3 regions of the Thiosocius teredinicola genome follow, and region 2 is predicted to be linked to each of the others. Evidence: predicted binding sites of a transcription regulator. Region 2 holds the regulator's gene; each other region holds the start of a gene.
What was found. Region 2 encodes FliA, which starts transcription of late flagellar genes. Its sites were predicted from a motif close to GCTAAAGTTNNNNNNNNNNCNGCCGATA; they were not measured.
Positions count from the first base shown of each region.

Region 1: a site for FliA is predicted at 1,389-1,416, ahead of B1781_RS11195 (methyl-accepting chemotaxis protein). Genes of this name have one in related genera too.
Region 3: a site for FliA is predicted at 4,734-4,761, ahead of B1781_RS00055 (methyl-accepting chemotaxis protein). Genes of this name have one in related genera too.

Region 1 covers NZ_CP019936.1:2,306,824-2,314,910, reverse strand. Annotated here, with positions in the region: gene B1781_RS11195 (methyl-accepting chemotaxis protein) at 1-1,320, opposite strand, end outside; gene B1781_RS11190 (cupin domain-containing protein) at 1,543-2,202, opposite strand; gene B1781_RS11185 (sigma-70 family RNA polymerase sigma factor) at 2,199-2,795, opposite strand; gene B1781_RS11180 (DUF4331 domain-containing protein) at 2,894-4,405, opposite strand; gene B1781_RS11175 (PEP-CTERM sorting domain-containing protein) at 4,445-4,990, opposite strand; gene B1781_RS11170 (HupE/UreJ family protein) at 5,076-6,224, opposite strand; gene B1781_RS11165 (tetratricopeptide repeat protein) at 6,217-7,407, opposite strand; gene B1781_RS11160 (patatin-like phospholipase family protein) at 7,664-8,087, opposite strand, start outside.
Region 2 covers NZ_CP019936.1:1,389,195-1,397,281, forward strand. Annotated here, with positions in the region: gene flhB (flagellar biosynthesis protein FlhB) at 1-456, shown strand, start outside; gene flhA (flagellar biosynthesis protein FlhA) at 526-2,670, shown strand; gene flhF (flagellar biosynthesis protein FlhF) at 2,712-3,899, shown strand; gene B1781_RS06825 (P-loop NTPase) at 3,886-4,773, shown strand; gene B1781_RS06830 (RNA polymerase sigma factor FliA) at 4,770-5,534, shown strand; gene cheY (chemotaxis response regulator CheY) at 5,661-6,035, shown strand; gene B1781_RS06840 (protein phosphatase CheZ) at 6,056-6,799, shown strand; gene B1781_RS06845 (chemotaxis protein CheA) at 6,803-8,087, shown strand, end outside.
Region 3 covers NZ_CP019936.1:9,497-17,583, forward strand. Annotated here, with positions in the region: gene glyS (glycine--tRNA ligase subunit beta) at 1-930, opposite strand, end outside; gene glyQ (glycine--tRNA ligase subunit alpha) at 923-1,846, opposite strand; gene B1781_RS00050 (tRNA (5-methylaminomethyl-2-thiouridylate)-methyltransferase) at 1,956-2,999, shown strand; gene B1781_RS00055 (methyl-accepting chemotaxis protein) at 3,042-4,658, opposite strand; gene B1781_RS00060 (sulfurtransferase TusA family protein) at 4,829-5,068, shown strand; gene B1781_RS00065 (cation diffusion facilitator family transporter) at 5,068-6,246, shown strand; gene glnA (glutamate--ammonia ligase) at 6,578-7,987, shown strand.

The DNA of each region.
Region 1 (8,087 bases), 920 kb from region 2:
ACCGGGTTCGGCGAAAATGCGATGGTGCTTGCCGCGAATCTCTTCGATCGTGTAGCCAAGCGTGTTCAGGAAGTTCTCGTTGGCATGCTGGATGGTGCCGTCCATCGAGAATTCGATGACCGCCTGCGACTTGCTGATCGCATCGATCTGACCCGAAAAATCGGCATTGCGCTGTTTTTCCGCCGTCACGTCGGTGGCGTACTTGACCACTTTGAACGGCTCGCCGTTGGCGTCGCTGATCGGGTTGTACGAGGCCTGAATCCAGATCTCTTTGCCACCCTTGCCCAGGCGCTTGTACTCACCCGCGTCGAACTCACCGCGATTGAGCTTGTCCCAGAACGCCTTGTACTCGGCGCTGGCCGCATACTTGGGCTCAGCGAACATGCTGTGATGCTTACCCTTGATTTCGTCGAGGGCATAGCCCACTGCATTGAGGAAGTTGTCGTTCGCATGGCGGATCGTGCCGTCCATGTTGAACTCGATGACTGCCTGCGACTTGCTGATCGCCTTGATCTGGCCAGCATAATCGGCATTGCGTAGTTTCTGCTCGGTCACATCGCTCGCGTACTTAACGACCTTGATCGCATGGCCGTCGGGGTCGCAGATCGGGTTGTAAGAGGCCTGAATCCAGATCTCTTTACCGCCCTTGCCGACACGCTTGTACTCGCCACTGTCGAATTCGCCGCGGCCGAGTTTGTCCCAAAACGCGCGATACTCGGCGCTGGCAGCAAGCTCCGGCTCGACGAACATGCTGTGGTGACGACCTTTGATCTCGTCCAGGGTATAGCCCACTGCGTTCAGGAAGTTGTCGTTGGCTGTCAGGATGGTGCCGTCGACCTCGAACTCGATCACGGCCTGCGACTTGTCGATGGCCTCGATCTGGCCGAGATGATCGGCGCTCTTGAGCTTTTCTGCGGTAATGTCGGTGGCGAACTTCACGACCTTGACCGGGCGGCCGCTGTGATCGAACACCGGGTTATACGAGGCCTGGATCCAGATCTCTTTACCGCCCTTGCCGAACCGCTTGTATTCGCCGGTATCGAATTCGCCGCGGTTGAGCTTATCCCAGAACGCGCGGTATTCGGCGCTCTCTGCATATTTGGGTTCGGCGAACATTCGATGATGTTTGCCTTTGATCTCGTCGAGCGTATACCCCACCGCACGCAGGAAGTTTTCGTTGGCGTGAATGATCGTGCCATCCATCCGAAACTCGATGACGGCCTGCGACTTGTTAATCGCGTCGACCAATCCTTTCATATCCGATGCGTTGTAACCGCCGCTGGATCCGCCGAAAGCCGAGAAAAAGTCAGAAAATCCCATATGTCGTCATCCTGGTTCGCGTGTTTGTCGTGAGGTCGCTCGCATTTTCGCGCGCGGACCACAAGCAAAAGCGACCGGAACTCCCCAAGCTTGAGCCGAAGAAGCTTCTGCTTCCCATAGGAATTCCCGGCCGGCGTGCTTGGAGGGTTGTCGGCCGATTTGAACCGGAATTAACCCGACAAAGTGACCGTATTTTGGCGTGCGGAAAACCCGGCTCTGGAATCAGATCCCAAGGAAGCGGAACGCCGCGCGGTACAGCGCGCTTTCCGGGTTGATCAGGCCGTTGCTGGCGATCAGGGCCACACACGGTTCGTCGCCGTCCACGCTCAGTTCGTGGACCACCGACGGGTCGTTTTCGGCAAAATCGCCGACCGCAAACCGCGCCGAGCGATCCAGGTACGAGCCTTGCAACACGACGACGAACTCGTCGCCTTGATGACGATGCCGGGGGAGTACGGTACCCGGCTGGAAACGGAAAAGGCGCGCCCAGGTCCGGCCTTGTTTGAAACCGGGGACCACAAACTGTTCGACCCGGTTCGACAGGCGCTTCCAGGCGATGTCGTTGAAATCATGCCGCCGTATGGCCGATGTGGCTGCTGCGTCGGCGCCGGAGTCTTGTCGCTGCGACTGGGTATCAGCCGGCATGGCCGTGATCCGCTCCCTGGTTTTCTGCAGACAGCGTTCGGTCACTTCATCGGGCACTGCCGTCGCATCGTGCGCCTCGAGCAGCGCGCCGCCGACCGCGGTATCGAACAGATGGGTTCGCGTGCACTGGTTGCACTGGCGAAGATGCTCGCCGACCACCAACGCCAATGCCGGCGCCAGGGTGCCCGCTGCATAGGCCAGGAGGGTGTCGCTACTGGGATGATGGCGAATAGTCATAACTCGATACGCAAAGCTTTTCGCAACCGCTCGAAGCCGAGCCGGATACGGGATTTCACGGTGCCCAACGGAACCGCCAGGCGGTCACTGATCTCGGTTTGCGACAAGCCGTCCAGATAAACGAGCTCGAGCACGGCAAACTGCTCGGTCGACAGATCCTTCAGTCGGCCGACAATGTTAACCGCATCGATCCGGATCTCGCTGGTGTCGCCGGTGCTTCCGAGTAACGTGGGCAGTTCTTCCAAAGGTTGCGCAATCTCCCTGCACTTCTTCAATTGATCGATCCGCAGGTTGCGTGCGATCGCGAACACCCAGGTGCTGGGCGCACCCAGGGTTGCATCGTACATGCCCGCCTTCTGCCAGACGCGCGTCATTGTATCCTGCACCAGTTCTTCGGCAGCCGCGTCATTGAGCCCGCCGCGCCGCATGTAGCTGAACAATTTCGGGCAGAAGTAACGAAACAGTTTTTCGAAGGCGTCTTCGTCGCGCGCTGCGCCGACCGACTGCAACCATTGCGCAAGCACAGCCGGTGGCACACCTTGCGTTTCCCCGCCGGGATCGACCTGCGCCTGTCCTGTGGTGTCGTTTGTCATGGGTCTTGTTTTCCTGGCCCGGCCATTGTCGACCACGCATGTCTCGGCATCCTCTGTGATCCCGGCGCCGGCATGCAGATGCACACCGGCACCGAAGATCACGGGTCTTTACGGTTCGTCGGACCCGCATGCGGCGTGGCCGCGTACGGAAACACCTGGTTGTAGAGCTGATCGTTGGTATCGATGTTGTCGCCCACTACCGTTGGTGTGGCATATGTCGGCCCGCTCGCCAAGGCGGTCAGCGCAATATCGACCACATCATCGCCCAGCCGTCTGCCGTTCGGCCAGCCGCTCGACTTTGCCCTGCCCTCATCGGATACCGCGATATCGCCGCCGATGAAACCGAGTCGATGAAACTGCGGATCGCCCGCCAGTGTGACCGGCCCGGTGGTGGTGTCGACACGCAGCACGTCGGGCAGAAACACCAATGACAGGTCGCTGCGCCCTGAGTCTTGGATCGTGGTGCCGAATACCAGGTTCAGCAGGGTCGCCAGTTCGGGAGAGTCGGCATAGATGCCGAACTGGGCGGCGTCATTCTGCGGACTCGTCCGATTGAAATTGTCCTTGTCGGCGATCGATACCAGTACCTCGTTGAACAAGGGATTGCCCATACGATTGACCTGTACCCAAGGCCCACTGTTGACCGCCTTGCGATCCGACCGGAGGATACGGATGCGCTGGCGACTGACCGACGCATACACGCCGACGCCGGTGGCATCGGCAGCCGCCGGCAACGCCTGGCCGAGCAGGTCGGCGAATGCCGCGGTGTATCGCTTGGGTTGCAACTCGCTCAGCGGAATCTGAACGGCGTAGGTCAGCACGTTGAAGCCCTTGAAGCCATCGACGCCGTTGCCATCCTGTCCGAGGCCATCAGTCGGATCGCCATTGTTGTCGATGATGCGCCCGTCGAGCAGATCGAAGATCGCCGGGGTATCGGCATAAAAACCGTCTTCGCGCGGCCCGGCGAACACGGCCTCACCCGTCGACGTACCGAACAATGTCTGGCGCGTATAGCTGTCGAGTTCCGACAGAAAACGCGCGCCGGATACCGCTCGGCCGTCTTCGTCGTTGTAGTCCGGGGTCGTGTTGGCGCCGACATTCGGCGGCGGGGTCAGCAGGCCACTGGCGATCTCCTGCGATTGACTATTGCTTACCTTGGTCACGCGGTAGGTCTGCGTATAGTTCTGCCGGGCACCGCCCACGGTATCGATCGGGCCTGTTTCATCGCCGGTTCCGTAGGCCAGAATCGTATTGTCACGCTTGTAGCCGTCGGTTACCGACGAGAACTGGAAGTCGTAGCGCGTCACCGTATCGCCGGTGGTCGGATCGGCGATATGGATGCTGTACCGCGCATCGTCGGCGAATCGATCGTAGATCACACCATCGCCCGGCTCGGAGAACGGTCGCACGTTGGCGATGACATTCAGCACCTGCTGCGTGGGGTCGTCATAGCGCCTGCCGATGAAGGCATAGACATCGGTCAGGTTCGCCTGCGGATCCTGCTTGATCAAAGGGGCATCGCTGTGACTCGCGGCACCCGCGATCTGCGATGACAACAACGCAATCGATGCGCTCAAGGTCGTGCCAACGATATGGCGTAGAAGGCTCATGGGTTTATCTCCTCTGTTGTTCTGGATCGTCCGGCAGCGCTATGCCGACGTCCCCGTTTTTGATTTCAGATGGCTGTAGCTCAGCATGCCGAGGCCGCCGAGCAACAAGGCGAGAGTGGCCGGAACCGGCACCTCACCGGCGCCGACCACGCGCGACACCACGTTGCCGACGAATACATCGCCATTCAGGTTGAGTGCGGTGTAGCGGGTAAATGCCTGCCCAGGTCCTGCAGTGCTGTCGAAGCTGAACGGGCCGATAGTCAGACCCGCGACGAAACCGGCGGTATCGGACAACAGGTCGACGATGCCCAGGCCGGGGTCATAGCTGGCCAGAAACCCGGCCGGTGCGGTCAGCGACGAACCGATCAGTGGGTCGGACAAGGGCGCGTCGTCCAGCGATACGAGCAACAGGTCGTCGATCGGATCGTCGTTGAGGACGGAAACATCGTAGTGAAACGAAGATCCGTTGTCGGTGACCAACGCATTGATCTGCAGCGCCTGGGCGTCCAGCGACAAAGCGATCAGCACACTTGCCGGGATCAACAGTCGCCCGCTGCTGCGTAGTTTCAGTGAGAGTGATTTCATGTCAGTGATTCCTCTGTTTGATCTTTTGTTGAATTGCTCCGCTCTCGCGTGGCGGCGCGGTTGCCGTTGCTGTGTGTTGTCACCGTCATAGCGTGATCAACGCGACATCGAAGCTGCGTTCGACGAGCCACACCGCGCCGATCGCGGCGATTGCGGCCGAGCCAGTCTGCAAACCCAGCCGCCGGTACAACGCGCTGTGCCGCACCCAGAACGCGATGGGCAGAAACACCGACACGACAACAAGCTGACCCAGTTCAACACCGAGATTGAAACCGAACAGGTGCACGAGCAGGCCCGAGGTATCCGCGCCCGAGTCGCCGAGGGCCGAGGCAAAGCCGACGCCATGGATCAACCCCAGTGCGAATGCCAGCGTGGCCGGCCGCAGCGGTAGGAACGGGCGCAGGTTGTGCAGCGCGCTAACGATGACCGTCAACGCGATCGCCGACTCCACCCAGCGGCCCGGCAGGCTGATGATGTCGAACGCCGTCAGTGCGAGCGTGAACGAGTGGGCGATTGTGAAGGCCGTGACGATGGCGGCCACTCGCCAGGCCGTTGCTCGAAAGTCGTCCACGCCGCGCCATTGGCCGTTGCTGCGTACCAGGACGGTCGGCAACATCAGCGTGCACAAAAACAGCAGATGGTCGAATCCGGATGCGATATGCCGGATGCCGTCGTTCACCCGGCTGAAGAACGGCGTGTCCTGTATCGGCAGGCGATCGTCGCCGAACGTCACCGACGGGTTGTCCGGCGATAGCACCGTCAGCTTTTCTCCCGCGGAAGTCAGGGTTCTGAGCAATCCCCGGTGCGTCGGATCGATGTCGGACAGCAAACGGTACTCAAGTTGTTCCGGGGCTCGACCCGCACAATCGACCGCCGAGGTCAGCACGCCGTATGCGCCGTCGGCGTGGTCGGCAAGCTGCAGGCGCGTCTCGAGCAGCCGGCATGCGCGGTGTGCCGTGCGCAGCGTCAGATGCGCAGCGGCAAAGTCGCTGATGTCTGCCGACCGGCTGGCCACCTCATGCCAGGTCAGTCGGCCGTCGCCATCATCGAGCCCCACACCTGTCTGCAGATCGCGCAACGCGATATCCCAACGCAGCTGTGGCGTTGCCTGTGTCAGGTCAAGCGTAAGGTAGCTGTCGCTCGGTTTGTGCGCGTCGGCAGATTGCCCAGCGAGACAGGCGATACACAACACGCAGAGCACATGAAAGAACTTTCCGCCCGGCACGCTAGGCATCGTGGTCACCGCGCGTTAGCTGACGACGCAGGTCCACCAGGCGTTCGTCGACATTGCCGACCTGCGCAAGCCAGTGCAGCGTTTCACGAACCGCAGCAGCATCTTTGCTTGCCAACGCGGCCGCCAACAGGATCTGGGTATCGGCAAACTCGCGCTGTTCACGCCAATTGCGCAACGCCAATTGCAGCGCACGCTGCGGGTTGTCGAACAGCAGCAGTTCCGCCGTCGCCGCTTCGCGCAGGTGTGACGTATCGCCGCGCAGGTGTAGCGCCTCGAAGTAATCCGACACCTTGCGCTGCAGTACCTCCGCCTCGGCGCTGTCGATCTGTCTGGCGGCAACGGCCCGTCGGAGCACCAGCAAAGGCGGTGCCGCGTCCATGTCGGTGATCTCCATGACCCGGCCGGGCTGCTGGCTGCGCAGAAAGAGATCCGCCAAGGCGATGCGCGTGCGAATATCGTCAGGGTCGCGCTCGAAGGCCTGCATCAACAGCGCTTGCGCAGCGCCGTCATCGCCATTGATCTCCGCCAGCTCTGCGAGCAAAGCCAATGACCAAGTGAGCAGCGGTCGGTCATGCGAGGTCGCCATGGTCAAGGCATCGCGCAGCTCGCGATAACCTTCGGCGGCAAAACCCGTCTGTCGCTTGGCACCGGCCCGGCATCCGGCCTTTGCCAGCTGCCCGTACCGATAAGGAATGCGCCGGCACAACGCCAACGCCTGATCGCTCTGGCCGCGAACCTGATGGATCACGGCCTTCATCAACAGGGCCGGGCCATGTGCGGGTTGGCGGGCGAGGATTCGGTCGAGCGTCGCGAGGGCCGAATCGAAGTCGTGCTGCATCTGCTGCAGGTCCGCCCGCGCGATCGATGCCGCGGTCGATGGGTCTGCAGTGCTTGTTGCCTGCTTTAATGCACCAGCGGCCAATCCAAAATAGCGCGCATCACCGGTTCGACGCCCCAGATCGATCAAACGTCGCGCCTTTGTCAGCGCGCCCGACCGGTCGGGCGTCACGCTGTTGTTGTGTCGACCGAGCGCCTCTACCGCCAGGGGTAGACGAGGCAGTCGCTCAACCACCTGCTGCGGATCATCCGGCGTGTAGGGTTCACCCGCCTCGGCGCCGCCTATCGCAACCGCCAAGGCCAACACCCAATAGTGCCCAATTTTGTAACCGTCACCCCGCGGCATTATTCAGCCTCCTGCTGCGTTTACAGCTAAATACGGATGCCGCGGGAATTCGGATCACCGGGATGGAAAATTTTTCGTCCAGCCCGGCCTAGAAATGATAATTTAGTTTAGAAACACGCCATAACTATCTGTTTTTATGTCGCGCCCATCAATTGGAAGTAGGTTGAATGGCCGGATGGCCGCTCGAAGAGACCCGACCTCGACGGGCCGGGTTCAGATTCGGGGGAACGGGTGTAGAGCGGATGCCGAGATCCGGTCAGTTGCCCGATAGCTCCATCGCACCGATCTCACCCTGCACTGTCTGCAACGCAAACTTCAGCAGATCGCGACGTTTGCGGCTGGCGAGAAACTTCGCGCCGAGGCGGAAGAACACGTTGTTGGTGGCGAAGTATTGGCTCACCAAGCCGTCGAGTACCACCTTCAGCCGGTCATCTAACTGATCTTCCAGTTTCTCGGCATCCCGTTTGGTGTAGTTGGGCCAAGGCAACAGATCGCAAGGCTCCAAGGCGTCGCCAACCAACGGGATGATCGGCAACAGGCGCTGGCTTTCGCGCATTACCGCATCGCCGGTCGTGCGATCGCGCACGCAGTACTTCTGCTTCATCTCTTCGTTGTCGGCCCAATCGGCAAACAGCGGATTGGTCTCGAGCAGCACGAAATGGTCCTTGAGAAACTTTTGC
Region 2 (8,087 bases):
GAAGTGCGCGAAGAACTCAAGCAGACCGAGGGCAAACCCGAGGTCAAGAGCCGTATCCGTCGCCTGCAGATGGAGATGGCGGTACGCCGCATGATGCAGGAAGTACCCAACGCCGATGTCATCGTTACCAACCCGACGCACTATGCCGTCGCCTTGCGTTATGACCCGGACAAGATGCGCGCGCCGATCGTCATCGCCAAAGGCAAGGAGCTGATCGCGGCCAATATTCGTGAGGTCGGTCAGGCCAACCGGGTGCCGCTGGTCGAGGCGCCGATGCTGGCACGTGCGATCTACTTCAGCACCGAACTTCAACATCCGATACCCGGCCCCTTGTTCCTCGCGGTCGCACAGTTGCTGGCCTACGTATTTCAGTTGCGTGCCTACCGTGAGCAGGGCGGCGATATCCCGACACCGCCGCAGTCGTACCCGGTGCCGGAGGAATACCAGCATGATTGATCGCAGCTTTATCGCAACTCTGATGCCCGGCGTTGTGCCGGCGATGCGCACCCACGGAGGGCCGGCATGATGGACCAGGTCATGGGTGTCTTCCGCCAGGTCGGTGCACGCGGTATGGGTGCGCCGCTGGTCATCCTCATGCTGCTGGCGATGATCGTGCTGCCGTTGCCGGCGTTCCTGCTCGATCTGTTCTTCACCTTCAACATCGCGCTGTCGCTGGTGGTGTTGCTGGTCACCGTGTATGCCTTGCGGCCGCTCGATTTTGCGATGTTCCCGTCGATGCTGCTGGTCGCCACGCTGTTGCGCCTGGCGTTGAACGTGGCGTCGACGCGTATCGTGTTGCTCGAAGGGCATAACGGCGGCGACGCGGCGGGTAAGGTCATCGAGGCCTTCGGTGAGTTCGTCATCGGTGGCAACTATGCCGTCGGCCTGGTGGTGTTCGCGATTCTGGTGATCATCAACTTCGTCGTGGTCACCAAGGGCGCGGGGCGCGTATCCGAGGTTTCCGCGCGCTTCACCTTGGACGCCATGCCCGGTAAACAGATGGCGATCGACGCCGATCTGAACTCCGGTCTGATCGACCAGGAAGAGGCGCGCACGCGGCGCGAAGAGATCTCCAGCGAGGCCGACTTTTACGGCGCGATGGACGGTGCCTCGAAGTTCGTCCGCGGCGATGCGATTGCCGGCATCCTGATCCTGGTGATCAATATCATCGGCGGCCTGGCCATCGGCATGGGCCAGCACGATCTCGATTTCGGTACGGCCGTGCGCAACTACGCCCTGCTGACCATTGGTGACGGCCTGGTCGCCCAGTTGCCGTCGCTGTTGCTGTCGACCTCGGCGGCGATCATCGTCACCCGCGTGTCGAGCGCCGAAGACCTCGGCAGCCAGGTATCCACCCAGCTGCTCGACAATCCGCGCGCGCTGGCGATCACCGCCGCGATCCTGGTCATGCTCGGCCTGATCCCCGGCATGCCGAACCTGGTGTTCCTGCTGCTCGGCGGCGGCATCGCCGGACTGGCCTACATGATCGCCAAGCGCAAGCAGGAAGGTCAGGCCGAGCCGGCACTGGCCGGCGCTGTTGCTGCCACCGCCACCGCAACTGCGGCCGGCGCCCCCGGCCACGACCTGGTGCCGGCCGATGACTCGGGCGAGATGCGTGAACTGACCTGGCAGGATGTGCAGCCGGTCGACGTGATCGGCCTGGAGGTCGGCTATCGCCTGATCCCGCTGGTCGATCGTGACCAGGGCGGGCAGTTGATGAACCGCATCAAGGGTGTGCGCAAGAAGCTGTCTCAGGAACTCGGCTTCCTGGTGCAGTCGGTGCACATCCGCGACAACCTCGATCTGTCGCCCAATGCCTACCGCATCACGCTCAACGGTGTGCCGGTCGGCGAGGCAGAAGTGTTCGTCGATCGCGATATGGCGATCAACCCCGGTCGCGTGTTCGGCGAGCTCAAGGGCACGCCGACCACCGATCCGGCGTTCGGTCTCGACGCGGTGTGGATCGATGCCGCGCAGCGCGATCAGGCACAGACCATGGGCTATACGGTGGTCGATGCCAGCACCGTGGTCGCCACCCATATGAGCGAGCTGTTGCACTCGCATGCGCATGAACTGCTCGGTCACGACGAGGTGCAGCAGCTGCTCGACAACCTGGCCGAATCGGCGCCGAAGCTGGTCGAGGACCTGGTGCCCAAGCTGTTGCCGTTGGCGGTGGTGTTGCGCGTGCTGCAGAACCTGCTTCAGGAAGGTGTGCCGATCCGCGACATGCGCACGATTGCCGAAACGCTGGCGGAGCAGGCGACGAAAAGTCAAGATGCCGGCACTTTGACGGCTTCCGTCAGGGTCGCCCTGTCACGTTCCATCGTTCAGCAAGTCATTGGTCCTATTGGAGAAATTCCGGTAATCGTTCTCGAGCCCGGATTGGAACGCCTCTTGCAACAGACCCTCGCGAACGCAGGAGAGGATGGTGCCGGTGTCGAGCCGGGAATGCTCGAACAGCTGCAGACGGCGATGCAGGAGACAGCTCGCCAGCAGGAGATCAGCGGACAGGAAAGTGTCTTGTTGGTCGCCGCAGCGATACGCCCCTGGATGGCCAAGTTTGCCCGCCACAGCGTACCGGGATTACGCGTCCTCTCTTACAACGAGATACCCGATAACCGGCAGATAAAAGTGATCAGCACGATCGGCCGGAATTCGAAAGAGCCCTGAGGGCCGCCACGGCGGTCCCGGCCAAACGAGGACCGCCGGACATGAAAATCAAGCGCTTTGTTGCCCAGGATATGCGCCAAGCCCTTCGCATGGTTCGCGATGCGCTCGGCGAGGACGCCGTGATCCTGTCGAACAAATCGGTCGAGGGTGGCGTCGAACTGACCGCCGCGGTCGACCTGGTCGAGCATGACGTCGAAGAAACCGCCGATCAGCGCATTCCTACCCAGCAACACAAGCCGGCGCGCAACGAAAGCCAGGTCTCCGAGTCCTTGTACGCCAACCACGATGACTCGGCTGCGCTCGACGAGATGCGTCGCGAGATGCAGAACCTGCGTCGTTGGATGCAGGCCGAACTGAGCGGCATGAGCTGGTACGACCTCGGTCAGCGTGCGCCGCACTCTCAAGAACTTCTCGCTCGCCTGATGTCGCTCGGACTGAGCGCTGACCTTGCACGCAGCCTGTCGGAGCGGGTGCGCGATATCGAGGTGGTCGACCAGGCGTGGCGCAAGGCGCTGTACCTGCTGGCCAGTGACCTGCGGGTGCACGACACCGATGTACTCGACCGCGGCGGCATCGTCGCCCTGGTTGGCCCGACCGGCGTCGGCAAGACCACCACGATTGCCAAGATGGCGGCACGTTTCGCCTTGCGTTACGGCCACCGCAGCGTTGCATTGATCACCACCGACAGCTATCGCATCGGCGCACGCGATCAACTGCAGACCTATGCGCGCATCCTCAACGTGCCGGTACGCACCGCGACCACGCCTGAAGAGATGGAAGAGGCGTTGAATATGTTGGGCGATCGTCGCCTGATCCTGATCGATACCGCCGGCATGTCGGCGGCGCACGAGCGCATCATCGATCAGCGCGAAACCCTGATGGCTGCCGGCCATCATTTGACGACTTTGTTGGCCCTTTCGGCGACCACCGAGGCGGCGGCCGTGCAACGTGCACTGCGCCTGTTCGCCGACTTCCGTCCGGACGCCTGTGTGCTGACCAAACTCGACGAGGCCGCCAGCCTGGGCAGCCTGATGTCGGCACTGATCCAGGCCGACCTGCCGATGGCGTTCGTGACCGACGGCCAGCGTGTGCCGGAAGACCTGCAGACCGCCAAGGCGCATCCGCTGGTGACTCGCGCAGCCGAGCTGTTGAACGAAAACCCGAACGATATCGACGCCGGCTATGCGGCTCTGGCTCTGGGAGGAGTGCATTCACATGCTAACGCCTGAAACCCATGTTGATCAGGCTACCGGTCTGCGCCAGATGGTAAACCCACGTCCGGTGCGCGCAATTGCCGTTACCGGTGGCAAGGGCGGCGTCGGCAAGACCAACGTCTCCGTGAATCTCGGCGTTGCGGCGGCAGAGATCGGCAAGAAGGTGATGCTGCTCGATGCCGATCTGGGCCTGGCGAATATCGACGTTGTGCTCGGTCTGCACCCGCAGCACGACCTGTCGCACGTGATGCGCGGCGAGTGCAGCCTGGAAGACGTGCTGGTCGAAGGCCCGAACGGCATGAAGGTGATTCCGGGTGCCTCGGGCGTGCAGTCGTTGGCCGAGTTGAGCCCGGCCGAGCATACCGGCCTGATTCGCGCGTTCAGCGAACTGGCGGCCGACACCGAGCTGCTGATCGTGGATACCGCGGCCGGCATCTCGGATACGGTGTTGAGCTTCTCGCGCGCGTCGCACGAGATTGTGGTTGTGGTGTGTGACGAACCGGCGTCGATCACGGATGCGTACGCCATTATCAAGTTGTTGAACCGTGACTATGGCCATCAGCGTTTCCGGATCCTGGCCAACATGATCCGCAGCGCGCAGGAAGGCCGCGAGTTGTATACCAAGATGTGCCGGGTCACCGACCGGTACCTCGACGTCACCCTGAGCTTCATGGGTGCGATTCCTTTCGATGAGAGTGTGCGCAAAGCCGTACGGGCGCAAAAGCCGGTAGTACAGGCGTTCCCTCGCAGCAAGGCTGCGCAGGTGTTTCGCAGCCTGGCCAAAAAAATAGAAACATGGCCGCAGCCGAGCGGTGCAAATGGCCAGGTGCAGTTCTTCGTCGAGCGTCTTATCAAATATTCCAGTGACTATGGGGAGATGGTGCTGTGAGCAATCTTGCAACTTATGATGCAGTTAAAGACCAAAGTTTTGATGACCTGGTGACCCGGCATGCGCCGCTGGTAAAACGCATCGCCTACCACCTGATGAACCGTCTGCCGCCGTCGGTGCAGGCCGAAGATCTCATTCAGGCGGGCATGATTGGTTTGATCGAGGCCAGCCGCAACTACGATGCGAGCCAGGGTGCGAGCTTCGAAACCTACGCCGGCATCCGTATTCGCGGCGCGATGCTCGACGAGATCCGCCGTTCCGACTGGACGCCGCGTTCGGTACACCGCAAGGCGCGCATGGTCGCCGATGCGATGCGTGAGATCGAGAACACCGAAGGGCGTGACGCACGTGATGTCGAGGTTGCCGAATCGCTCGGCATGTCGATCGAGGAATACCACCAGGTTCTGCAGGACGCGTCGGGTGCGCGCATCTTCAGCTACGAAGAACTGAGTGAAGTGGGCGAGGTTGTGCCGCACGAAGGCGGCGCCACGGCCGCACGCACGCGTAACTCGCTCGAAGACGGTCCCGACCGCGGCCTGGAAAAGAGCCGTTTCCGCGAAGCCCTCGGCGATGCCATCGCCAGCCTGCCGGAACGCGAGCGCCTCGTAATTGCCCTGTATTACGACGAAGAGCTGAACCTGCGCGAGATCGGCCAGGTGCTCGGCGTGAGCGAATCACGCGTCTGCCAGATACACAGTCAGGCCGCATTGCGTTTGCGTTCGCGTCTGGGCGAGTGGCTGCCCGAAGACGGGCTCAAATAAGCTTTTTCAAGAAAAAAATCCCTACGGTTTTTCGGCGTAGTGCCGATACGCCGGATGAATCAATTAATCGGGCCTTTTCGTCGGGGCCACATTGTCTGATGTGCGGAGGTTGCTTTGGACAAGAACATGAAGATCCTTGTTGTGGACGACTTCTCCACGATGCGCCGGATTATCAAAAACCTGCTGCGGGATCTTGGCTTCACCAATACACAGGAAGCTGACGATGGCATGACCGCGCTACCGCTGCTGCAGAGTGGAAATTTCGACTTTCTGATCACCGACTGGAACATGCCCGGTATGCAGGGTATCGACCTGCTCAAGGCCGTGCGCGCCGACGAAAAACTCAAGTCCCTGCCGGTACTGATGGTTACTGCCGAGTCGAAGCGCGAACAGATCGTCGAAGCTGCCCAGGCGGGCGTCAACGGTTACGTTGTCAAGCCGTTCACTGCCGGCACGCTGGAAGAAAAGATCAACAAGATCTTTGAGCGCGTCGCGGCCTGATCAGCACTATGGAAACCCTAATGGCACAGAATCCCGAGCAAGTAAGCGAAAAACTGGAGCTGGCCAAAACGTTGGTCGATCACTTGGAATCCGGCAGCGAGGATGCAGCGATTTCGGTTATCGCACAGCTTGCAGGTTTCCGTGACAGCATGTTGTTTCAGGAAGTGGGCCGGCTGACCCGTGAGCTGCATGATTCGATCAATGGCTTTGTGATGGACGCCCAGTTGGCGAACATCGCCGAGACTGAGATGCCGAACGCGGCGGAACGACTGGAATACGTTATTCAGACTACCGAACAGGCGGCCAACACCACGCTCGGCGCGGTTGAGGACAGCCTGCCGCTGGCCGATACCCTGCGCAACGATGCGCACCACCTGTCGGAACAGTGGGACAAATTCAATTCGCGCCAGATGACGGTCGACGACTTCCGTGATCTGAGCACAGAGATCAGCAAGTTTCTCGGTGCCACGCAGGCCAATTCAGAGGCACTGCACAGCAAGCTGTCGGAAGTGCTGATGGCCCAGGGTTATCAGGATCTGACCGGCCAGGTGATCCGCAAGGTGATCAAGCTGGTCAACGATGTGGAAGGCAAGCTGGTCGAGCTGGTTCGCTTGTCGGGTGCCAAAGCGAAGCCGAAAGATGAAGAACAGCCTAGCGGCCCGGATATCACGGCGGAAGGGCCGGCAGTACCGGGTGTCGACAAAGGCGATGTGGTTAGCGGTCAAGACGACGTCGATGACCTGCTCTCAAGTTTGGGGTTCTAAACGATGAGTCTCGATGCAGACGACGAAATCCTCCAGGACTTTTTGGTAGAGGCCAACGAGATCCTCGAGCAGTTGGGTGAACAGCTGGTCGATCTCGAGCAGAGTCCGCAAGACATGGATCTGCTGAACGCGATCTTCCGCGGTTTCCATACCGTCAAGGGCGGTGCCGGATTCCTCGCGATTACACCGCTGGTAGAGACCTGCCACCGTGCCGAAGACTTGTTGAACGTTTTGCGCCAGGGGCAGCGCGCGGTCACGCCGCACGTCATGGATACCATCCTGCAGTCGCTGGACGTTGTTAATGAAATGATGGAGCGCCTGGTCGAAGGCGAAATGCCGGAGCCGGCCGACCCGGATCTGCTGGCGCGCCTCGAAGTGCTGACCCAGCCCGATGACGGCAGTGGCGACGAGGCCGAGGCGGTCGCCGAAGCGCCTGCGGCCGAACCTGAAGTTCAAGCCGAACCTGAACCGGTGGCGGAACCCGAGCCGGTGGCCGAGGCAGCGCCTGCGCCTGCAGCCGATGATGCGGCCGGTGTTGCACCGGGCGGCGACGATATTACCGAAGAAGAGTTCGAGGCACTGCTCGACCAGTTGCATGGCAAGGGCAAGTTCGGCGGCGCGGCAGAAGGCGAGACCGAAGCCGCCCCCGCAGCAGCAGCCGCGGCCCCGACCCCGACCAGCGACGAGATCACCGAAGACGAGTTTGAAGCCCTGCTCGATGAGCTGCATGGCAAGGGCAAGTTCAGTAGCGCGCCGGCAGATGACGCCGCGGCGAGCAAACCCGCTGCGCCCGCAGCTGCTCCGGCCGCGCCCAAACCGGCAGCCGCCGCGAAGCCGGCCGCTGCCGAGGCACCCGCGCCACAGGCAAAGAAAGCCGAGCCGGCAGCACCGAAGAAGGTCGAGAAACCGGCTCCGGCCAAGGCCGCTGCGCCGGCCAAGGCAGCACCGGCGAAGGCAGCCGACAAAGCGGCCGGTCCGGGCAAAGGCGCGGCACCGGAAACCACGGTGCGTGTCGATACGCAGCGCCTTGACGACATCATGAACATGGTTGGCGAACTGGTACTGGTGCGCAACCGCCTGGCGACCCTCAAGTCGACAATGGCCGACGAAGAACTGGCCAATGCGGTCGGCAACCTGGACGTGGTCACCGCCGATCTGCAGCTGTCGGTCATGAAGACCCGCATGCAGCCGGTCAAAAAGATCTTTGGTCGCTTCCCGCGCGTGGTGCGCGATCTGGCGCGCAACCTGAAGAAGGAAGTCGACCTGGTGTTGAACGGTGAAGACACCG
Region 3 (8,087 bases), 1.4 Mb from region 2:
GGCGATCGTGATGAACTTATTCATCAGCTGGCCGTCTTTGCTGAACACCGGGAAGTACTTCTGGTTGCCTTTCATGGTGGCGACCAACGCTTCCTGAGGCACTTCGAGGAATCGCTCTTCAAAGGTACCGGTGATCGGCATCGGCCATTCGTTCAGCGCTGTCACCTCGTCGAGCAGATCGTCATCCAGATCCGGCACGCCACCGATATCGCCGGCAGCTTGCTCCACAAGGTGCTTCACGCGCGCGCGCCGCGTATCGAAGTGAGCGATTACTTTGCCAAGAGAGCCTAGTACTTCGGCATAGTCATCCGGGCTGTAGAGCGTAATGGCATGCGGATGATGGAATCGGTGGCCGTAGGTTTCCTTGCTCGCCTTGGCATCGAGCAGCGTGCAGGGGACAACGCTGTCACCGAGCATGAACAGCAGCCAATGCACTGGGCGCACGAACTGGGCATCGGAATCACCCCAGCGCATGCGCTTTGGAATCGGTAGCTTGTTGAGTGCGTTCTCAGCGATACCCGGCAGCAGATCGACGGCCTGCTGGCCCTTCTGGTGAACATTGAAGACCAGCCAACTGCCTTTGTCCGTCTCGAGCTTCTGCAGCTGGTCGACCGTGGTGTTGCATGACTTGGCAAAGCCTTCGGCTGCCTTGGTCGGATTGCCGTCACCGTCGTAGGCGGCTTTAAGCGCCGGGCCACGGCGCTCGATATCCCGGTCAGGTTGTGCAGTCGCGCAGTCGCGAACCAACAGAGCAAGGCGCCTTGGGGCAGCGTAAGCACTTACTTCGCCAAACTGCAGCCCGGCGTCGTTGAGGCCTTTGACGAACTCTTCGGTAAACGCGACAGAGAGCTTCTTTAATGCCTTCGGCGGAAGCTCTTCGGTCCCGAGTTCGAATATCAGGTTCGCGGTTTCGATCATAGACTCACTCATCGCCAGCCTCCCTGGCGGCATTCACCATCGGGAAGCCGAGTTTCTCGCGGGCGTCGTAATACGCCTGCGCTACTGCCTGCGCCAATTTGCGCACCCGCAGTATGTATCTCTGCCGTTCGGTCACCGAGATCGCGTGGCGTGCGTCCAGCAAGTTGAAGGCATGCGAAGCCTTGAGTACCTGTTCGTAGGCCGGCAGCGAAAGCCCGGCCTCGATCAGGCGCGACGAGTCCTTTTCACATTGGTCGAACAAGCCGAAGAGAAAATCCACGTCGGCGTGTTCGAAGTTGTACGCCGACTGCTCGACCTCGTTCTGATGGAACACGTCGCGGTAAGTCACCGGCCCCTGCGGCCCCTTGGTCCAGACCAGGTCGAACACCGATTCGACGCCCTGCAGATACATCGCGATCCGTTCGAGACCATAGGTGATCTCACCGGTCACCGGCCGGCAATCGAGACCGCCCACCTGCTGGAAGTAGGTGAACTGGGTCACCTCCATGCCGTTCAGCCAGACCTCCCAACCCAGGCCCCAGGCCCCCAGCGTGGGTGATTCCCAGTTGTCTTCGACGAAGCGGATATCGTGCACCAGCGGATCCAGGCCCATCATCTCGAGCGAGCCGAGATACAGCTCCTGGATATTCAGCGGCGACGGCTTCATCGCCACCTGGAACTGGTAATAGTGCTGCAAGCGGTTGGGGTTCTCACCGTAGCGACCATCGGTCGGGCGGCGCGAAGGTTGCACGTAGGCCGCGTTCCACGGCTCCGGACCGATCGCCCGTAGGAAGGTCGCCGTATGAAAGGTACCGGCACCCATCTCCATATCGTACGGCTGCAAAATCGCGCAGCCCTGCTCGGCCCAGTATTGTTGCAGGGCAAAAATTAGGCCCTGGAAAGTGGAAACATCCGGCGCGTTATTCATGTAATTCGGTTGCCCGTGGAAGCGCTGCTGGTGAAAAGCCGCTCATTATATAGCCCTCAAGCGGGGACTATAAATATAATGTGTCGTTTTCCCCACGCACCGACCGACCATGGCTGAACAACGCAAGGCATTGGCATTGATCTCCGGCGGCCTCGATTCGCTGTTGGCGGCCAAGGTCGTTCAGGCTCAGGGCGTCCACGTCGAGGGCATCAATTTCTTCACCGGTTTCTGTGTCGAAGGGCACACCCACGCCATCCGTAAGAAAGACCGCGACAGGCAGAAACGCAACAACGCGCTCTGGGTTGCCGAGCAGCTCGGTATCAAGCTGCATATCGTTGACATCGTCGAAGAATACAAAGACGTGGTCTTCAACCCGCGTTACGGCTACGGCGCCAACCTCAACCCCTGCCTCGACTGCAAGGTGTTCATGGTGCGCAAGGCGCGTGAATGGATCGAGCGCAGGGGCTTCGATTTCGTCATCACCGGTGAGGTCGTCGGCCAGCGACCCAAATCGCAGCGCAAAGACACCATGCCGATCATCCAGCACGATTCGGGTATTGAAGACCGCTTGCTGCGTCCGCTGAGTGCGCAGAATCTGCCGGCAACCTTGCCCGAGCGCGAAGGTTGGGTGCAGCGTGATCGGCTATACGGTTTCTCCGGACGTAGTCGCAAACCGCAGATGGCGCTCGCCGCCGAGTTCGGGTTTGAAGACTACGCCCAACCGGCCGGCGGTTGCTGTTTTCTTACCGACGAGAACTATTCGGTCAAGCTCAAAGACTTGTGGCAGGCACGCGGCAAACGTCGTTACGAGCTCGATGACATCATGCTGCTGAAAGTCGGTCGCCACGTCCGACCGGCACCGCATTTCAAGGTCATCGTGTCGCGAGAAGAAGGCGAGGGCAGGTTTCTGTCGGGCTACCGCAAACAGTACCCCAGTCTTTCATTGGTAAGCCACGGGGGGCCACTGGCACTGATCGACGGCGAAGCAAGCGACGCAGACATCCGTCTGGCTGCGCGCATCGTTGGGCGATATAGCCAGGGGCGCGATGCCGAGACGGTCGAACTCGAATACCGCGCGCTCGACGGTTCGACCCAGGCGATCAAGGTCAAACCGATGACCGCAGACGAACTGCCGAAGGCCTGGTTGCTGTAACACCCGGACGCACCACACGTCCGCGTGTTGGTGCCTGCAACCTCAGATCTTGAATACCGCAGCTTGCGCACGGAACTGCTCGGCCATGCGCGTGAGTTGCTCGCTCGCTGTTGCGGCCTGTTCCGAACCAGTGGCTGCGCTATGCGCGGCATCGCTGATCGCCGTGATCGAACGATTGATCTCTTCGACCACGCTGGCCTGCTCTTCAGACATGTTGGCGATCTGAATCGTCATCGCGCTGACGTTCTCAGAACTGCTGTTGATCAGGGTTAGCGATTCACCGGCACGCCCGGCAACTTCCACGGATTCGTTGACCCGCTCCTGGCTGCGCGCCATCGACGAGTTCGCTTCGCCGGCGCTGTGCAACAGGCGCTCGACCATCTGCTCGATCTCGCTGGTGGATTCCTGCGTCCTTTGTGCCAGCGTGCGTACCTCGTCGGCCACTACCGCGAAACCGCGTCCTTTCTCGCCGGCACGCGCGGCCTCGATCGCCGCGTTCAATGCCAGCAGGTTGGTTTGTTCGGCGATGCCGCGGATAACGTCCAACACGGTGCTGATCTGATTCGAGTGCTGGTTCAGCTGCGTGATCGCGTGGCTTGCGCCATCGATCTCGTTGGCCAGGTCGCGAATCGTGTTGACCACACTTTGCACGGTCTGGCTGCCGTCGCCGGCGACCTTTTTAGCATCTGCCGACGAACTGGCCGCGGCCGATGTGCTGCGCGCCACTTCTTCAACCGATGCGGTCAATTCGTTCACAGCCGTTGCGACCTGTTCGCTCTCGGCATGCTGGCGTCTGGCGCCATCGGCGCTGTCGCGCGTGATTGCCGTCATCTCCTCGGCTGCCGATGACAGTTGTTCTGCTCCATTGGCCACACTACTGACCAGCTCCTGGAAACGCTGCATCAAGCGGTTGAAGGAATCCGCCATGCTGCCTTTCTGCGTGGTGCGCAGCGTCAGGTCAGCCTTTTCAGACACCTCGTCCATCAGCTGCGCAACGGCCAGTGGTGCCGACATGCTGCGGTAGGTCTGCCAGCCGGTGAAAGCCAGCAGGCCGAGCGACGCCACGCAGATACCGGCGAGCAGCCATACGGTCATGCCGTAGACGTCGGCAGCGTGTTCGCGCTCTTGCGCGGCAACCTCAAGCTGAAGGTCGACGAGTTCGGTGATCACGCCGCCGATGGCATCGATTTCGGCGTACAAAGGTCCGTCGAATCGGTCGAGTTGACCCTTGAGGTTGCCGTCGAGCGTACCGACAAATGCCTTCAGCTCAGAGACAGCGGCGTCGGCCTTGGCGAATTTCGATTTGGCAGCTCCAACCAGCTTCTCCTCGTCGGCCGTAAGCTGGGTTTTAAGGTAGGCCTGCCAATGCTCGTCAATGGTCTGTTCGGCGGAGGCGATTTCCTGCAGCAACTCGCCCTTGGAATGAATGCCGGCGTTGGCCTTGTTCACGCCATCGATCACACCGACGGCGTAGGCATCCGCGATGTGTTTGAGCTGGTCGAGCGGTATCACGCGATCGTGATAGATGCGGTCGACTCCCTCGTTAACACGCGACAGCATGGTTTCCGAAACGATGGTCACGGCGAGCAGAATGATCACCGGCAGCGCCGAGATCATCACCATGCGGCGTTTGAATGAACTGAGATTATTTTTGCCCACGGTGGACGCTCCAGAAGGGCCAGACCATCGCTCCCAACAGCAGCGGTCCGACAAGTGGTTATTCGGCGCTGTTTTTATCGGCAATATGACCGTTTTGTTAAGGATTCCGGCCGCCAAAAATGCGCTGCACGCTGCCAGGGAACGCGGTTTCTCGTATCATGCGCTCCTCGATGAAACCACGCCGCGAAACACTCGATTGCCATCGCCTGCTTTGCCCTATGCCGGTCATCCGCGTTCAGGACAAGGTGGAAACCCTGTCGGCGGGAGATGAGCTGGTGGCCGTGTGCACCGACCCGGGGGCCATGCAAGACATTCCGGCCTGGTGCAGAATCAACGGCCACACCGTTCTGGAGACTGCAGAGCACGATGGTGAGTATGTAATCACTATCCGTGTAGAAGCTGATAAATAGTGACTGCCAGCCAGCAACATACGCACCCGGAGGACTCGGCGCAGGCCCAGCGCACGGCGCGTGGTCGCGCTACCCGGCGGGTCGCTATCGTCAGCGGACTGGTCAATCTGCTGCTGTCTTTCGCCCAGGTGATCGTTGGGCTGATCGCCAATTCCGCCGCCTTGGTGGCCGACGGCATCCATTCGGCCTCGGACCTGTTGTCGGACATCCTGGTCTGGTTTGCTGCGCGTCATGCCGCCATGGCGCCGGACAAGGATCATCCCTATGGGCATGGGCGATTCGAGACTGCGGCGACGCTCGGCCTGGGCATCCTGCTGACATTGGTCGCGCTTGGCATCGTCTGGAACGGCGGCGAGCGTCTGCTGGATCCCGATCGGCCACTGCCCGGCAAGCTGGCGCTGATCATTGCGGCGGTCGGCATCGCCGCCAAAGAATCACTGTACTGGTACACGATCGCCGTGGCGCGACGTCTGAACTCGGAGATGTTGCGGGCCAACGCCTGGCACCACCGGTCCGATGCCCTGTCGTCGATCGTTGTCCTGATCGGGGTTGGTGCAGCGGTCATGGGCTTTTCCTACATGGACGCGCTGGCCGCAATCATCGTCGGCATCATGGTCGCCAAGATTGGTTGGGATCTCGGCTGGAGCGCGCTCACCGAGCTGGTCGATACCGCGCTCGATGAGGACCAGGTCAACGAGGCCAAACGCGTCATCATGGCGATCGATGGGGTGCGCTCGGTGCACATGCTGCGCACCCGGCGGCATGGCGCCGAAGCGAGCGCCGACGTGCATGTACAGGTGGCGCCGCGTCTGTCGGTCTCGGAAGGGCACATGATCAGCCAGACGGTAGAAGACAGGATGATCGCAAAACTCGACGCGATCACTGATGTAACCGTGCACATCGATCCGGAAGACGACGAGAATGCGCCGACCTGCCGTGGTTTGCCGCTGCGCGCCGAGGCACTGGCGGCGCTCGAGCAACTTTGGAACGAAGTGCATGCAGCACCGGCGCAGCGTGAGATACGATTGCATTACCTCGGCGGATCGATCGACGTCGAGATGATTCTGCCGGTAGCCAGTTTCGTCGATGAAGCCAATACGGCCGCGTTGCGCGAGAACCTGACCCAGGCAGCCGCTGTGCTACCCTGGTTCGGTAGCCTGCGGGTGCTCTATGGCTAGCACCAATATGGTGCGATCACGGATGGCGATGCACTGTATGAGTGCGCCAAGCTGGGAAGGCAACGGATTGTAGCGGCAAGCTTATTCGATGAGGCTGCCCAACTATGGCGCGCCAGCTGCCGTAAGCGGCTGATTTCAAGGCACTAAGCCGGGACGAGAACGATTAGCAATCGAGTGTCGGAAACGCTCGATCAACAGGCAAGGGGAGTGGCATGTTTCCTGCTCCCACATCGCAACGCCAACCCGCCGGTCTGGAAGACCTGCCTGGCGACCCAATGTAACCGCTGTCTGCAGACAGCAGCACTCATCGCTACTTCTGGAGAAACCGAGAATGTCCGCAAAAGACGTCCTAAAAATGATGAAGGACAACGACGTCAAGTGGGTCGATTTCCGATTCACTGACACCCGAGGCAAAGAACAGCACGTCACCGTGCCAGCATCTGTCGTTGATGAGGAACTGTTCACCGACGGCAAAATGTTCGACGGTTCGTCGATCGCCGGTTGGAAAGGCATCAATGAATCCGACATGATCTTGATGCCGGAAGCAGGCACTGCTGTACTCGACCCGTTTACCGACGACGCAACCGTCAACCTGCGTTGCGACATTCTCGAACCGTCGACGATGGAAGGCTACGAGCGCGATCCCCGTTCGGTGGCAAAGCGCGCTGAAGCCTACCTGCAATCGACCGGCATCGCCGACGTGGCGTACTTCGGACCGGAGCCGGAATTCTTCATTCTCGACGATGTTCGCTGGAGCATCGACATGTCGGGTTCGATGGTCAAGATCGACTCGCAGGAAGCTGAGTGGAACTCCGAGCGCGTCTACGAAGACGGCAACATCGGTCACCGTCCGGGCGTCAAAGGCGGCTATTTCCCGGTTCCCCCGGTTGATTCGCTGCACGACCTGCGTGGCGCTATGTGTGACGCGATGGAAGAGATGGGCGTGCCTGTCGAAGTCCATCACCACGAAGTGGCGACCGCCGGTCAGTGTGAGATCGGCACCAAGTTCTCGACCCTGGTTCAGCGTGCCGACTGGGTCCAGATCCAGAAGTACTGCACCTGGAACGTCGCTCATGCCTACGGCAAGACGGCCACCTTTATGCCGAAGCCGATGGTTGGCGATAACGGCTCGGGCATGCACGTTCACCAGTCGCTTGCCAAAGACGGCAACAACATCTTTGCCGGCGATCTCTACGGCGGTCTTTCTGAAACCGCGCTGTACTACATCGGCGGCATCATCAAGCATGCCCGCGCGTTGAACGCATTCACCAACGCGTCGACCAACTCGTATAAGCGTTTGGTGCCGGGCTTCGAAGCGCCGGTCATGCTGGCCTACTCGGCGCGTAACCGTTCGGCTTCGATTCGTATTCCGTGGGTTTCGAGCCCGAAAGCACGCCGTATCGAGGTGCGCTTCCCGGATCCGACCGCCAACCCTTACCTTGCCTTCACCGCGATGATGATGGCCGGTCTCGACGGTATCCAGAACAAGATCCACCCCGGCGATGCTGCCGACAAGGACCTGTACGATCTGGAGCCGGAAGAAGCAGCAGGCATCCCGACGGTTTGTCACAGCCTCGACCAGGCGCTGGAAGCCCTCGATGCCGACCGCGACTTCCTCAAGGCAGGCGGTGTGTTCAGCGACGATCTGATCGACGGTTACATCGCACTGAAGATGGAAGAAGTGACCACGATGCGTATGACTACGCACCCGGTCGAGTTCGACATGTACTTCAGCCTCTGATCTTTCAGCAGGTTTGGAACGAAGAACCCCACCTATCCGGCGGGGTTTTTTGTTTACAAGCGGCGCCGGATATGCCACAAGGTAGTGCATCTAATGGATT